Regions from separate parts of the Paenibacillus sp. FSL M7-1455 genome, predicted to be linked through region 1. Evidence: predicted binding sites of a transcription regulator. Region 1 holds the regulator's gene; each other region holds the start of a gene.
What was found. The regulator NrdR, encoded in region 1, represses ribonucleotide reductase genes. The targets are predictions, from matches to a motif close to AACACNATATATNGTGTT.

Region 1 (4,503 bases):
TCGCCACCTGGCCTGCGGAGAACGCTTTTTTCGAGTCATCGGTTTTCCGTCCGAGATTGTTGGCTGCTTTCGTGTCGATCAGATCCTTCCACCACGTCATCACCTTCACCCCTGCGTCGGAGTTCACCAGCGATTCGGTCGCCAGGTCGTCCCGGCCGTTGCCGTTGTTGACGTATTCCGCTCCCTGGTTTGCGAAAAACTGCTCCATGAACCAGCCGTAAATCGCGAAGTTCGCGCCGACGGCTTTACCCGTTTTCGAAATTTTGTCCGCGGCAGTTTTCAGCTCTTCAAACGTCTTCGGCGGGTTTTCCGGATCAAGTCCGGCTTCCTTAAACAAATCCTTGTTATAATACAAAATCGGATTCGACGTATTAAACGGCATCGAATACAGCTTGTCGTCGAACGTATAGTAGCCGCTGATGTTCGGTTCAAGCTGGCCGACGTCCCACCCGTCCTGATCGATAAAGTTTTGCATCGGCGTAATCAGCTTGGAATCAACCATGAACCGGCTGCCGATTTCGTACATCTGCACGACCGTCGGCCCTTCGCTGGTGCCCATCGACGCCTTCAGCTTGCTCAGCAAATCGTCATATGTTCCCTGGTACACCGCTTCCACCTGGATTTTATCCTGCGACTTATTGAAGTTGTCCACCAGTTGATCCACGACCTTCGTCGTCGCCCCGCCCATGGCATGCCAGAACACGTCCTTTTGCGCCCCGCTTTTCGTTTCGGCGCCTTTCGTGCCGGGTTCGGCTGCTTTCGGCTCTTCTTCGCCCATGTTCACGCTGCAGGCCGCCATCAGCAGCATTACCGCTGCCAGCATCAGACTTACAAGCCTCTTCTTCCCCATAGTCTGCATCATTCCTCCCCTTTTATTAAAAAACCTGCCTATAGCCTTGTATGACAAGCCCCGCCGCAAATCCAAGGCCGATCACCGCTTTTATCCCTTTACCGCCCCCGCCGCGATGCCGCGCACCAGCTGCTTGACGCCTAAAGCCAGCAGGATGAAGGACGGCAGCAGCACCAGCGTCACCCCGGCCAAAATCAAATTCCAGGACATGACCTCGGCATGCTGCAGCATCGCCACCCCGATTTGGACGGTCCGCATGGACGCCCGGTTCGTAATGAGCAGAGGCCAAAGATAATGGTTCCAATGCGTCAAGAACACGTAGACCGAAAGCGTGGCCAGCGCCGGCCTGGAAAGCGGCAGCACGATCGAAAAATATTGCCGCAAATGCCCGCATCCGTCGATTTTTCCTGCGTCGAACAATTCGCGCGGCAGCTGCAGAAAAAACTGGCGGAGCAGAAACACCCCGAAAGCGCCGGCCATGAAAGGAACGATCAGCCCCTGGTAGCTGTCCATCCAGCCCCAGCTTTTGATCAGCAAATAGTTCGGAATGATCGTCACTTCCCATGGAATCATCATCGTCGACAGAAACATCGCAAACAGCGCGTTTTTGCCTTTGAAACTCAGGAACGAAAAAGCGTACGCCGCTAGGCTCGATGTCACGACCTGGCTGATCATGACCGCGGCCGATACGATAAAGCTGTTCAATATGAACCGGACGATCGGAAATCCGGCGATGGCCTCCTTGAAGTTATCGAGATGGAAACGGGTCGGAAACAACGGCGGCGGAAAATTGGATACTTCTTTTTCGGTCATCAACGACGAAAACACCGTAAAAATAAGCGGATACAACACCATCAGCGCCAACGCGGCAAGCAGGACGTACAGCAGCAGCGCAGTCGTTCGTTTCGCAATCATTGATAGTGCACCCTCTTTTCCAGAACTTTAAACTGCAGCACGGTCAGCGCCAAAATAATCAAAAACAGGATGAGCGCCTGCGCGCTGCCGATCCCGAAGCGGAAGTTCACGAAGGCGTCCTGGTAAATGGAGTAGACGATGACGTTGGTGGAGTTGATCGGACCGCCTTTGGTCAGGATATGAATTTGGCCGAAAGCCTGGAAAGCTCCAATCACCGAAACGATCAAGGCGAAAAAAATCGTCGGCGACAACAGCGGAATCACGATCCGCACAAACGTGCGTACAGGTCCGGAACCGTCGATTTTAGCGCTTTCATAAAGCTCCTCCGGAATGCCTTGCAGCCCGCTGGACAACACGATGTACAGAAAACCCATGTTCATCCAAACCGTCATGATGGAAATGGAAATGAGCGCCCAGGCCGGGTCGGTCAGCCACGGAATCGGGCCAACGCTTATGAGGCTGAAAAAATAGTTCAACATCCCCGCCGTCGGGTGAAACAGCAAAAACCAGATAATGGAGCCCGTACCGACCGAAATGACGATCGGCAGCGAAAATATGAATTGGAAAATTTTCATTCCCCGCAGCTTGTTGTGGGTGATCGCCGCCAAAAACAAGGACCAGATCAGCGAAGTCGGCACCGTGTACAAAATAAACAGAAGCGTTACGCTCAAATTGGAATAAAGCTGGCGCGATTGGAACAGGTTCAAGAAATTTTCGAACCAGACGAACTCGGCCACCTGTCCCCGAGGATCCGTAATCGTCATGCTCAAATAAACGGATTTCAGCATCGGGTAAAACAAAAACATGATAAATAAAATGATCGAAGGCGCCAAAAATGCGTAAGCCAAGACATGCTCTTTCCAAACGTTCCGTTTGGACATCCTGCTTTTAGGATTTTTTACATTTAAAACGCTTTCAAAATTAGACAAATCGATGACCCCTCCCATGTCTCCCGATGTATTTTCGTCATAACCAGCCCATATATGTTATTATCTTACATTTGATATTTTGCCGTTGTCAACGAATTTTCACAATTTATTTTCGAACAACCTTGACAAAATTAAAATAAATTTCAGAACTTTACAACGGCACATAAGTAAAGAATTCACCCAGAATGCCATGCCATGCCATGTTTTTGCCGGTAACCCCGGAAAATAAAAAAGACGCAAGCGGCTTGATGTCTTCCACCTAGCCGTTTGCGCCTTCGGACATCCGGTCAGTCGACCGAGTCGGGCATCGTATTCTTCGAAAGCAGCCCTTTCAGCTCTTTCATGAACATGTTGATGTCTTTGAACTGCCGGTATACGGAGGCAAAACGCACATAAGCAACCTCGTCCACCGGATACAACTGCTCCATGACCAGCTCGCCGATGTGGCGGCTTTCGACTTCCGCTACCGCGGTGTTGCGAAGCGCTTTTTCCACCTCGGACACGATGGCTTCAAGCTGTTCCACCGATACCGGGCGCTTCTCGCATGCGCGGATGAGGCCGCGCAGCACTTTGTCCCGGCTGAATTCCTCGCGGCTTCCTTCTTTTTTGATGACAATCAGCGGAGTTTCCTCCACCATTTCGAACGTCGTAAAACGCCTGCTGCATTTTTCGCATTCGCGTCTGCGGCGGATCGATTTGTTGTCGTTGGCCGGACGGGAGTCCAGCACCTTGGTGCCTGCGTAATCGCAGTAGGGACATTTCATGCATACTCACTTCCTTTACCTTGAGGGTGGATGGGATGATACAAAAAATTACTTATAATTTCCAACTGAAAAACATCTAAAAAAAGTGATGAAGTTTGAATCTTTGAGACATACTACTTTTACAAACAGCAAGGAGGTGAACATCAATGGCTCAAAACAACAACTCCAACAACCTGGTAGTACCTAAAGCTACTGCAGCCCTGAACCAATTGAAATACGAAGTTGCTCAGGAACTGGGTATCTCCATCCCGCAAGACGGATACCAAGGCAACATGACTTCCTATGAGAACGGTTCGATCGGGGGACTCATCACTAAACGTTTGGTGACCCTGGCTGAACAACAACTGGCTGGTCAATTCCAATAATACATGCTTCCAAAGAAGTATTGGGGCAGCCGATGAGGCTGCTTCAATACTTTTTTGCCGTGATGGGAACGGAATCGTCAGAGCAAAACCCCGCTTATGGAGTTCCTTCGGATGGCTTGTCCGCCCCAAATTCAAAACTCGTTGTATATCCGCGTATATTGATTATAATAATAAATCACCCGCTGAACATAGTGCCTTGTTTCGCCGATGGGAATATCTTTGACCGATTCCAGCGTTCCGTCCCAAACTCCCTTTTTCAACCACCCGTCCACCTTGCCCGGTCCTGCATTATAGGCCGCGATGACGGCGATGCGGTTCCCTTTGAACTGGTTGCTCAAATTTCTCAGGTACCAGGTTCCGATGGCAATGCTCGCCTCCGGTTTATGTTTGATATGGTCCATCGTCACTTCCGGCAGCTTGGCCTGCTCCATAACCCACTGGGCCGTGTCGGGCATCAGCTGCATCAAGCCGAGCGCTCCTTTTTTCGATTCCTTGCCCAGCTTGTAGTTGGATTCCACGCGGATGATCGAGGCGACCAAAAACGGGTCAACGTCATAGCGCTCCGCCTGCTCGCGAATGTTATCCTTGTAATAGATCGGGTAAAACCAGGACATCCAGTTCGTGCTGAAAAACAAAACCGCGACAAAACCGATGAACAGCAGCAGCAGGACTCTTTTTTT
Region 2 (4,503 bases), 450 kb from region 1:
GAAGGCCGGGATCAGCCCCATGACCTGGATCGGGTGCAAAAGCACTTCTACGCCGAGGATAGCGGTATCGTCCGAAACATCGTGTCGTACGGGAACCGACCGATCGGCTATATCCAGTATTACGAGATCGATGGGGAAGAACGGGAACTTTACGGTTATGCCGGATCGCAGGAGAACATTTTCGGGATGGACCAGTTTATCGGCGAGCCGGACTACTGGAACCGCGGAATCGGTACGATGCTGATCCGGGCCATGGCGAAATATTTGCTTGGCGAGATGAAGGCCGACCGGATCGTCATGGACCCGCAAACCTGGAATACCCGCGCGCTTCGCGTTTACGAGAAATGCGGGTTCGTGCGGAAAAAGCTGCTGCCTCGGCATGAACGGCATGAAGGGGCGTACCGCGACTGCTGGCTGATCGAACTGGACGGCCGGAACGAAAAAACAGTTACATAGCGAGGGCTGCATCCTTGGTCTCCAATCGAGACAAACAAGGGTGCGGCCCTTTTGCCGTTTCAGGCGAACCGGCGGCAAAGAATTAGAGGGTTCGGCGGCCAAATGGCATGAAACCGGTCATGCGGAACGTAATCTAGTAGGGAAGCTTTCTTTCGGAAGGCAGAAGGAGGTTCGTTGGGTATGGATCGCAAGACATGGCTGAAAAAGGCGTCTACGCTCAAGCTGACGGAGTCGCTTCATTTATGCCGGGCGGATGCCCCGGAATGGGAGCGGTACGTTCACGTTTATTATCATCAGGCGACGATCGCTTTCCGATGCCGGGAGAAGGAAAATTTCCTCTCCGGGGGCGATGAGCCTTTTTGGCTCGTCAAAGATCAGACCGTTGTCGGCGGGCTGGCCCTGTCGCCTTGGGCATTCCGGTATTTTTTTACGGTTCCGCCTTTTGAAGGGGGGGCCGAGGTGATTCGGCTGATCGCGCAAACATTGCGGCGGCAAGGCGGCAACGGGCTGCCGATCCAGGCAATGGAGGTCCCGGACGGCGACGCCGACAACTATATTCGGGCCGGCTTTCGGCCGGACCCATGCAGATTCCGGTGGATGCGGCGTCCGACGGCCGTATTCGAAGGCGAGCATCCCGAGATGATTTGGCGCCGGGCGGAAACCGCGTGCGATTCCGGGGAAACGAGGCTGAAGCTGGAGCGCGAAGCCGGGCTGTTTTTGTTTAAGCATGCCCAGGGCGGGGAGAGCGGAGAGAGAGGCGCCGTGTCTTTTCCGGAGACGCTGCTTCGGCTTCGGGAATTTGCCGCCCAAAGCCCGGAAGCCGTGCTGGAAGCCTCGGGCGCAGCGTATGACCGTGCAACGCATGCTTTGATCGGCGTTTGTTTGATCGGGTACTCGGAGGGCTGTCCGGTGATCGAAGCGCTGGCCGTAAGGCCGGGTTTTAGAGGCAAAGGGGTCGCGACAAATATGCTGAGGCGGGCTTTGACCGCTTTGGCGCATCGCGGGGAGCCGATGCTCCGCGCCCGCATCGCGCACGGCCATCCGCTCGAATCGTTATGCCATCGGTTGGGCTTTATGCCGGGCCCCTTGTTTTGGCCAGCGATGACGTTTGACAGGTAAAGCAGAAATAGCTTTTCTCCGGGGTGTGACAATAGATATAGTGTTTGATTTTCGAATTAAATACTATATATGGTGTCGGGTGGATTAGCCATCCCATTTTGCGCCTTAAGGAGGAAGTGGAAATGAATGATCTCATCAAGGATCCGGCCGATCGTCTCTGGCGTTCCTTTGACGATATGCTGCAAGACGGCAACCCGGATTTGCTTCAGGAAAACGCGAACGTGGACGGAAAGTCGCCCATGGGGCTGATGAGCAAATTTGCCAGCGAAAGCGCCAAAATGTACGCTGCCGAACATTTATTGTCGCCGGAGGCCAAGGAAGCGATCGAACAAAATTTGATTTATCCGCATGATCTTGATTTTTATGCCTCGGGAACGACGACCTGCTGCCAAATTCCGCTCGGCAAGCTGCTCCGGGGCGGGTTCAATACCGGCCATGGCCATATGCGCGAGCCGCAGGACATCAAAAGCGCCATGGCGCTGGCTTCGATCATTTTGCAGGCCAACCAGAACCAGCAGCACGGCGGACAAGCTTTCCCGATGTTTGACGCCGACCTTGCGCCGTACGTGCGCAAAACCTTCGAGAAAAAGCTCCGCTTGCTGCGGGAGTTGCCGCTCCAAGACGATTTCGACCGGGAGCGCGAAGCTTGGAGCATGACCGAACGGGATGTGTACCAGGCCTGCGAGGCGTTCATCCACAATGCCAATTCGATGCATTCGCGGGGCGGCGGCCAGGTTCCCTTCATATCGGTCAATTACGGGACGGACACGTCCGAATGCGGCAGAATGCTGATCAAGCAGCTGCTGCTGGCGACCCAGCGGGGTCTCGGGCACGGAGAAACGCCGATTTTTCCGATCCAGATCTTCAAGGTGAAGTCAGGAGTGAACTTTCAGCCGGGGGATCCGAACTACGACTTGTACCGGCTCGCGCTGGAAACGACCGCCCGCCGGCTGTTCCCGAACTTCGCGTTTCTCGATTCGCCGTTCAACAAAGCCTACGACCGGGGAACGAAGGAAAGCGAAGTCTGCTACATGGGCTGCCGGACGCGCGTGATGGGGAACGTGAACGGGGAGGAAACCGCCATCGGCCGCGGCAATTTGTCGTTTACGACGGTCAATCTGGTCAAACTTGCCCTTTTGTCCGCAGGTCCGGAAGAGTTTGACCGCCGGCTTGACGAAGCGATGGACGTGGCGGTACGCCAGCTTCATGAGCGCTTCCGGTACCAGGCAGGCCGGCGGGCCGGGAATTTCCGTTTTTTATATTCGCAAGGCGTATGGAGGGGCGGGGAGCACCTCCAGCCTCACGACCGGCTTGGCGACGTGCTGAAGCAGGGGACGCTGAGCGTCGGTTTCATCGGCTTGGCCGAAGCTTTGACGGCGCTTTTCGGCCGCCATCACGGACAAAGCGAGGAGGTTCAGCGGCAGGGGCTTCGGATCATCCGCCGCATGCGTGAACGGATGGACCGCGAAACGAAGGACAGCGGCTTGAATTTTACGCTGATCGCGACTCCTGCGGAAGGTTTGTCGGGGAAATTCGTGAAAAAGGACCGGATCGCGTTCGGCGCCATACCCGGCGTTACCGACCGGGACTATTACACGAATTCGTTCCATATTCCCGTTTATTTTCCGATCAGGGCGGCGGATAAAATCCGCTTGGAAGCGCCGTATCACGAGCTCTGCAACGCGGGTCACATTACGTACGTCGAAGTGGACGGATCGGTCATTCACAACGCGGCCGCGCTGGATCGGATCGTGCGGTGCATGGCGGACAACCGGATCGGCTACGGTTCGATCAACCACCCGGTGGACCGCTGCAAAACATGCGGATTCAGCGGCATCATCGACGATCGCTGCCCGGCATGCGACGGCGCCCAGGTCGAACGGATTCGGCGGATTACCGGCTATCTGGTAGGCGACATGGACAAATGGAATTCGGCCAAGCGGGCGGAGGAAGCCGACCGCCTGAAACACGGGAGATAAGGAGCGTGAGGCGAGATGGGCAAACATCCGAATGACTCCTCGGCGGCTCTTCCAAACCCTGCGGAATACGTATGGATCATGGACGTTATTCATGACAGCGTCGTGGACGGGGAGGGGCTTCGCACCGTCATTTTTTGCGCGGGCTGTCCGCACCGCTGCCCGGGCTGCCATAACCCGGAATCCTGGCGTTTGCGCAGCGGCCAACGGTGGAGCGTCGCCGAGCTCGTACGCGAAGCCGCGGGCAACCCGCTGACGGACATCACGCTGTCGGGAGGCGACCCGTTCCTGCAGGCGCGGGGGATGAGCCTGGCCGCCCGGGAGCTGCGGCGCAAAGGGAAGCATATTTGGGCGTATACCGGCTATACGCTCGAAGAGCTGCTTGCAAGCGGCGACAGCCATAAACGGGAACTTCTTGCCTGCTGCGACGTGCTGGTCGACGGACGTTTCGACCTTCGGCAGCGGGATTTGTCCGTTCCGTTCAGAGGGAGCCGAAACCAGCGGATTTGGGAACGGAGCGGCGGTGGTTGGAAAGAGATCTACCCGCTGGATCCGCCGGGCGGGACATCCTTTATTCTGGTAACGTAACTCATTGACGCCCCCGGAAGAATGTTTTAATATTCATTCTTGAAAGCACCAGGATACTTAACTTAAACATGACACGCAGCACCTGTCTTAAACTCCGATTCGTTCGCGAGTGGCGAAATTTTAACGGCGGTATGAACCCGCCGGTTTCGTTCGCCCCCTGTCTATCCATGACGGGGGGCTTTTGGTTGTTGCGGAAGGCTGCATCAAAGGGGGACTATATGCATGAACAAACTCAAATATTCGCTGCTGATATTGATCGGGGCGATCAGTTACGGGGTGCTGTCATCCATCATGAAGCTCGGCATGAAGGAGGGCTTTACGGTCAGCCAGATGCTGGGCGGGCAATACGTGTTCGGCTGGACGT
Region 3 (4,503 bases), 1.3 Mb from region 1:
ATTCCGCAAAATTTATCATATAATAACTCTTGCTGTACGGAATATATGAGGCTGCGGCCTTCCGGAAATCCGATTGAAGCAGCGTTTGAAATATGCGCCCGTGGTCCAATGGATATGACGCAGGCCTCCGGAGCCTGAGATCGAGGTTCAATTCCTCGCGGGCGCGCCATTTTATTTTTAATGAAAAGCATCTACCATAAGATTAACCTCAACAGCCAAAGCCAATCATGGCTATTTTTTTTGCCCTGAGTTTGACTTTCTTTGACTTTTTGTTCGAAATTGTTTATCATGTGGTTAATACGGTAAGAGTAAGTATAGAATCATCGATAGTTGATCCAAGGACGCTGCAAACATTCAAGGATCGCGTTCGACCGGGAGCGGCATGGACCCGATGGTCCGGCCCGTTGCCTTCCCCGTTGGCCCGCGGTCCGGGACCGAATGTTGCAACATCCGCATATCCATCTATATAGGGAGGTTTTCCACGTGAGTTATATACCTATGGTCGTTGAACAAAGCAACCGCGGCGAACGCGCCTACGACATCTATTCCCGCCTTTTGAAAGACCGCATCATTTTCCTGGGATCCGATGTCAACGACGTGGTAGCCAATTCGATCATTGCCCAGCTGCTTTTCCTGGCTGCCGAAGACCCTGACAAAGACATCCACCTCTACATCAACAGCCCAGGCGGTTCCATCACGGCCGGCATGGCGATTTTCGATACGATGCAATACATCAAGCCGGATGTGTCCACCATCTGCGTGGGCCTGGCCGCTTCCATGGGCGCATTCCTGCTGAATGCAGGCGCCAAAGGCAAACGCTACGCGCTGCCGAACAGCGAGATCATGATTCACCAGCCTTTGGGCGGTGCCCAAGGACAAGCAACGGATATCGAAATCCGCGCCCGCCGCATTTTGAAAATGCGCGACACGCTGAACCGCATCCTGGCCGAACGTACAGGCCAACCGCTGGAGCGCATCGAGCGCGACACCGACCGCGACTACTTCATGAGCGCGCAGGATGCAGCTGAATACGGCATTATCGATAAAGTGCTTGAGCATCCTCCGGTCCAAAGCGTCTAAACACCATATCTAGATGCAGGACGTCAAGGGCTCCCGAAAAGATCTTTTTTTGATCTTTCGGGAGCCCTTTTTTGCCGCGCCCTGCCGCCGATTCTACCTGTTCTAGCGCAACCGCTCTCATAGGGAATTCGTCATTTGTCCATTGACGAACCCAATATATTGATGTAAAATTCAATTTACCAACTACATATTGATCCCAAACATCATATATAACCTATTACGACTTGCATTCGCCTAAGGACGCAGCGTCGTTTTTTTTGCAAAGATTCGGTAGGAGTGATAGAGTATGCTGGTTGTCTACGATTCCAAGACAGGGAATGTCAGACGTTTCATAAACAAGCTGAATATGCGGAGCGTGTCCATCGCCGAGAAGGATGAAATCGACGAGCCTTACGTGCTCGTGACATACACGACCGGTTTCGGGCAGGTCCCCGAGAAAGTAAAATCGTTCCTGTCCCGCAACAGCAAAATGCTGCGCGGCGTATCGGCCAGCGGGAACCGGAACTGGGGCCCCCGCTTCGCCAAAAGCGCGGACACGATCTCCGAAATGTACGATGTGCCGATCCTCACGAAATTCGAGCTGTCGGGAACAACGCAGGATATAGAAACTTTTGTTGAAAGGGTGCGGACTATTGAAGCATATTGAATTGAACAACGAATTGATGCAGCGGGGGGCTGACGGTTATTTCCAGCTTTCCAAAGATAAAGAAGCGGTCGCAGCCTTTATGGAGGAAGTCGAGAAGGACACGATGAAGTTCGGTTCCCTCCGGGAAAAACTCGACTACCTGATCCAAAACGACTACTACGAAAACGTGTTTGAAAAATACACGTACGAGGAAGTCGAATCCGTGTTTAACCTGACGGCAAGAAGCGACTTCCAGTTCCAGTCCTACATGGCGATCTCGAAGTTCTACAAGGACTACGCGATGAAGACGAACGACAAAACGATGTACCTCGAGCAGTATCCGGACCGGGTGGCCATCGTAGCCCTGCATCTGGGAGACGGGGACATCGGGAAGGCGTTGCGGATCGCGGAAGCCATGATCGACCAGCGCTTGCAGCCGGCGACGCCGACCTTCCTGAACGCGGGCAAAAGCCGCCGCGGCGAGCTGGTATCCTGTTTCCTTCTGGAAATGGACGACTCCCTCAACTCGATCAACTACGTGCTCGGAACCTGCATGCAGCTGTCCAAAATCGGCGGCGGCGTGGCGGTGAACCTCTCGAAGCTTCGCGGACGCGGAGAACCGATCAAAGGGGTAGCCGGAGCGGCTAAAGGCATCATGCCCGTGCTCAAACTCATGGAGGATGCCTTTTCTTATGCCGACCAGATGGGCCAACGCAAAGGATCGGGCGCCGGATACTACAACATTTTCGGCTGGGACGTCATCGAATTCCTGGATTCGAAAAAAATCAACGCCGACGAAAAACTGAGAATCAAAACGTTGTCCATCGGACTCATCATTCCGAACAAATTTTATGAGCTTGCCGCTCAAAACAAGCCGCTCGTCGTATTCGGCCCATATTCCGTCTACAAAGCCTACGGCAAACATTTGGACGACCTGGACATGGACGAGATGTACGAGGAGCTGCTTGCCAACGACCAAGTCACCAAAAAAACGGTGATGAGCGCGCGCGACATGCTGACGAAAATCGCTTCCACCCAGCTGGAATCCGGTTATCCTTACATCGTGAACAAAACGAACGCCAACCGCGTGCATGCGCTGAAGGATATCGGCCAGATCAAAATGTCCAACCTGTGCACCGAGATCTTCCAGCTGCAGGAGACGTCGGAAATCAACGACTACGGCATCGAGGACATCATCCGCCGCGACATCAGCTGCAACCTGGCGTCCCTGAACATCGTCAACGTGATGGAACAACGCAAGGTGAAGGATTCCGTCCATGTCGGCATCGAAGCCTTGACGGTGGTCAGCGACCTGTCCAAGATCGAAAACGCCCCAGGCGTGCAGCGCGCGAACCGCGAACTGCATTCCGTCGGACTCGGGGCCATGAATTTGAACGGTTACCTTGCGAAAAACAAAATCGCCTACGAAAGCGCGGAAGCCAGAGAGTTCGCCAGCACGTTCTTCATGATGATGAACTTCTACTCCATCGAAAAAAGCATGGAGATCGCCCGCGACCGCGGCGAGACATTCAAAGATTTCGAAAAATCCGAATACGCCAAAGGCACTTACTTCGACAAGTATCTCGAGACGGACTTCCGTCCGACGTCCGAACGCGTTCAGAAGCTGTTTGAAGGCATCGAAATCCCAACTCCGGAGGATTGGGCCCGCCTGAAGGAGCAAGTGCAAAAACACGGCTTGTACCATGCCTACCGTTTGGCGATCGCGCCGACGCAAAGCATTTCGTACATCCAAAACGCCACGTCCAGCGTCATGCCGATCGTCGAACACATCGAAACGCGTACATACGCAAATTCGACGACCTACTATCCGATGCCGTTCCTGAGCGCGGAGACGCAGTGGTACTACAAATCGGCCTACAACATCGACCAGTTCCGCCTGATCGACATGATCGCCGCGATTCAGCAGCACGTGGATCAAGGCATTTCGACCGTACTTCATGTCAACAGCACCGTGTCGACCCGCGAGCTGTCCCGTTTTTACGTATACGCCGCCCAGAAGGGGCTCAAATCGCTGTATTACACCCGGACGAAAAAGCTGTCCATTGAAGAGTGCACCAGCTGCGCTGTCTAAAAAATTGATCATACGGCAAGGCAATCGCGGGGACCTCGGGTCCCTCGTTGCCTTCTTATATAAAGGAGCTATCGCCTAATGAAAGCAGTAAACTGGAACCGGCCGGACGACGATTTTACGTTGATGTTCTGGCAGCAAAACATTATGCAGTTCTGGACCGACGACGAAATCCCCCTGTCCGACGACAAAATGGACTGGATCAAAATGACGGACGACGAGCGTACGGTCTACAAGCATGTCCTCGGCGGCTTGACGCTGCTTGACACGCTGCAGGGCGGCGTAGGCATGCCTAAGATCCTGGAGCATGTGGAAGGGCTGCAGCGCAAGGCTGTGCTCGGCTTCATGTCCATGATGGAGCAGATCCATGCCAAATCCTACAGCAGCATTTTCACGACGCTTGCCTCGACGGAGGAAATCGACGCGATTTTCCGCTGGGTCGAAGAAAACGAGCAGCTGCAGTTCAAAGCGAAGCAAATCGAGTCCTGGTACAAAAACATCAACTCCGATCAGGACCTGTACCGGGCCATGGCCGCTTCGGTTTTCCTGGAAAGCTACCTGTTCTACAGCGGCTTCTTCTATCCGCTTTATCTCGCCGGCCAGGGCAAAATGACGAGCAGCGGCGAAATCATCGACCTCATCATCCGGGACGAGAGCATACACGGCCTGTACGTCGGCCTGCTCGCCCAAGAGCTGTTCCAGACGTTTA

Region 2: the regulator NrdR is predicted to act here: its motif matches at 1,635-1,652, upstream of NYE48_RS09015 (anaerobic ribonucleoside triphosphate reductase).
Region 3: the regulator NrdR is predicted to act here: its motif matches at 1,229-1,246, upstream of nrdI (class Ib ribonucleoside-diphosphate reductase assembly flavoprotein NrdI).

What each region holds. Positions count from the first base shown of each region.
Region 1 covers NZ_JBBORO010000001.1:1,510,169-1,514,671, reverse strand. The annotation lists gene NYE48_RS07075 (ABC transporter substrate-binding protein) at 1-859, opposite strand, end outside; gene NYE48_RS07070 (carbohydrate ABC transporter permease) at 941-1,765, opposite strand; gene NYE48_RS07065 (carbohydrate ABC transporter permease) at 1,762-2,646, opposite strand; gene nrdR (transcriptional regulator NrdR) at 2,982-3,458, opposite strand; gene NYE48_RS07055 (alpha/beta-type small acid-soluble spore protein) at 3,605-3,823, shown strand; gene NYE48_RS07050 (lytic transglycosylase domain-containing protein) at 3,955-4,503, opposite strand, start outside.
Region 2 covers NZ_JBBORO010000001.1:1,956,337-1,960,839, forward strand. The annotation lists gene NYE48_RS09005 (GNAT family N-acetyltransferase) at 1-456, shown strand, start outside; gene NYE48_RS09010 (GNAT family N-acetyltransferase) at 637-1,575, shown strand; gene NYE48_RS09015 (anaerobic ribonucleoside triphosphate reductase) at 1,692-3,554, shown strand; gene nrdG (anaerobic ribonucleoside-triphosphate reductase activating protein) at 3,570-4,139, shown strand; gene NYE48_RS09025 (EamA family transporter) at 4,362-4,503, shown strand, end outside.
Region 3 covers NZ_JBBORO010000001.1:176,792-181,294, reverse strand. The annotation lists tRNA gene NYE48_RS00895 (tRNA-Arg) at 95-169, shown strand; gene clpP (ATP-dependent Clp endopeptidase proteolytic subunit ClpP) at 484-1,080, shown strand; gene nrdI (class Ib ribonucleoside-diphosphate reductase assembly flavoprotein NrdI) at 1,367-1,726, shown strand; gene nrdE (class 1b ribonucleoside-diphosphate reductase subunit alpha) at 1,713-3,797, shown strand; gene nrdF (class 1b ribonucleoside-diphosphate reductase subunit beta) at 3,876-4,503, shown strand, end outside.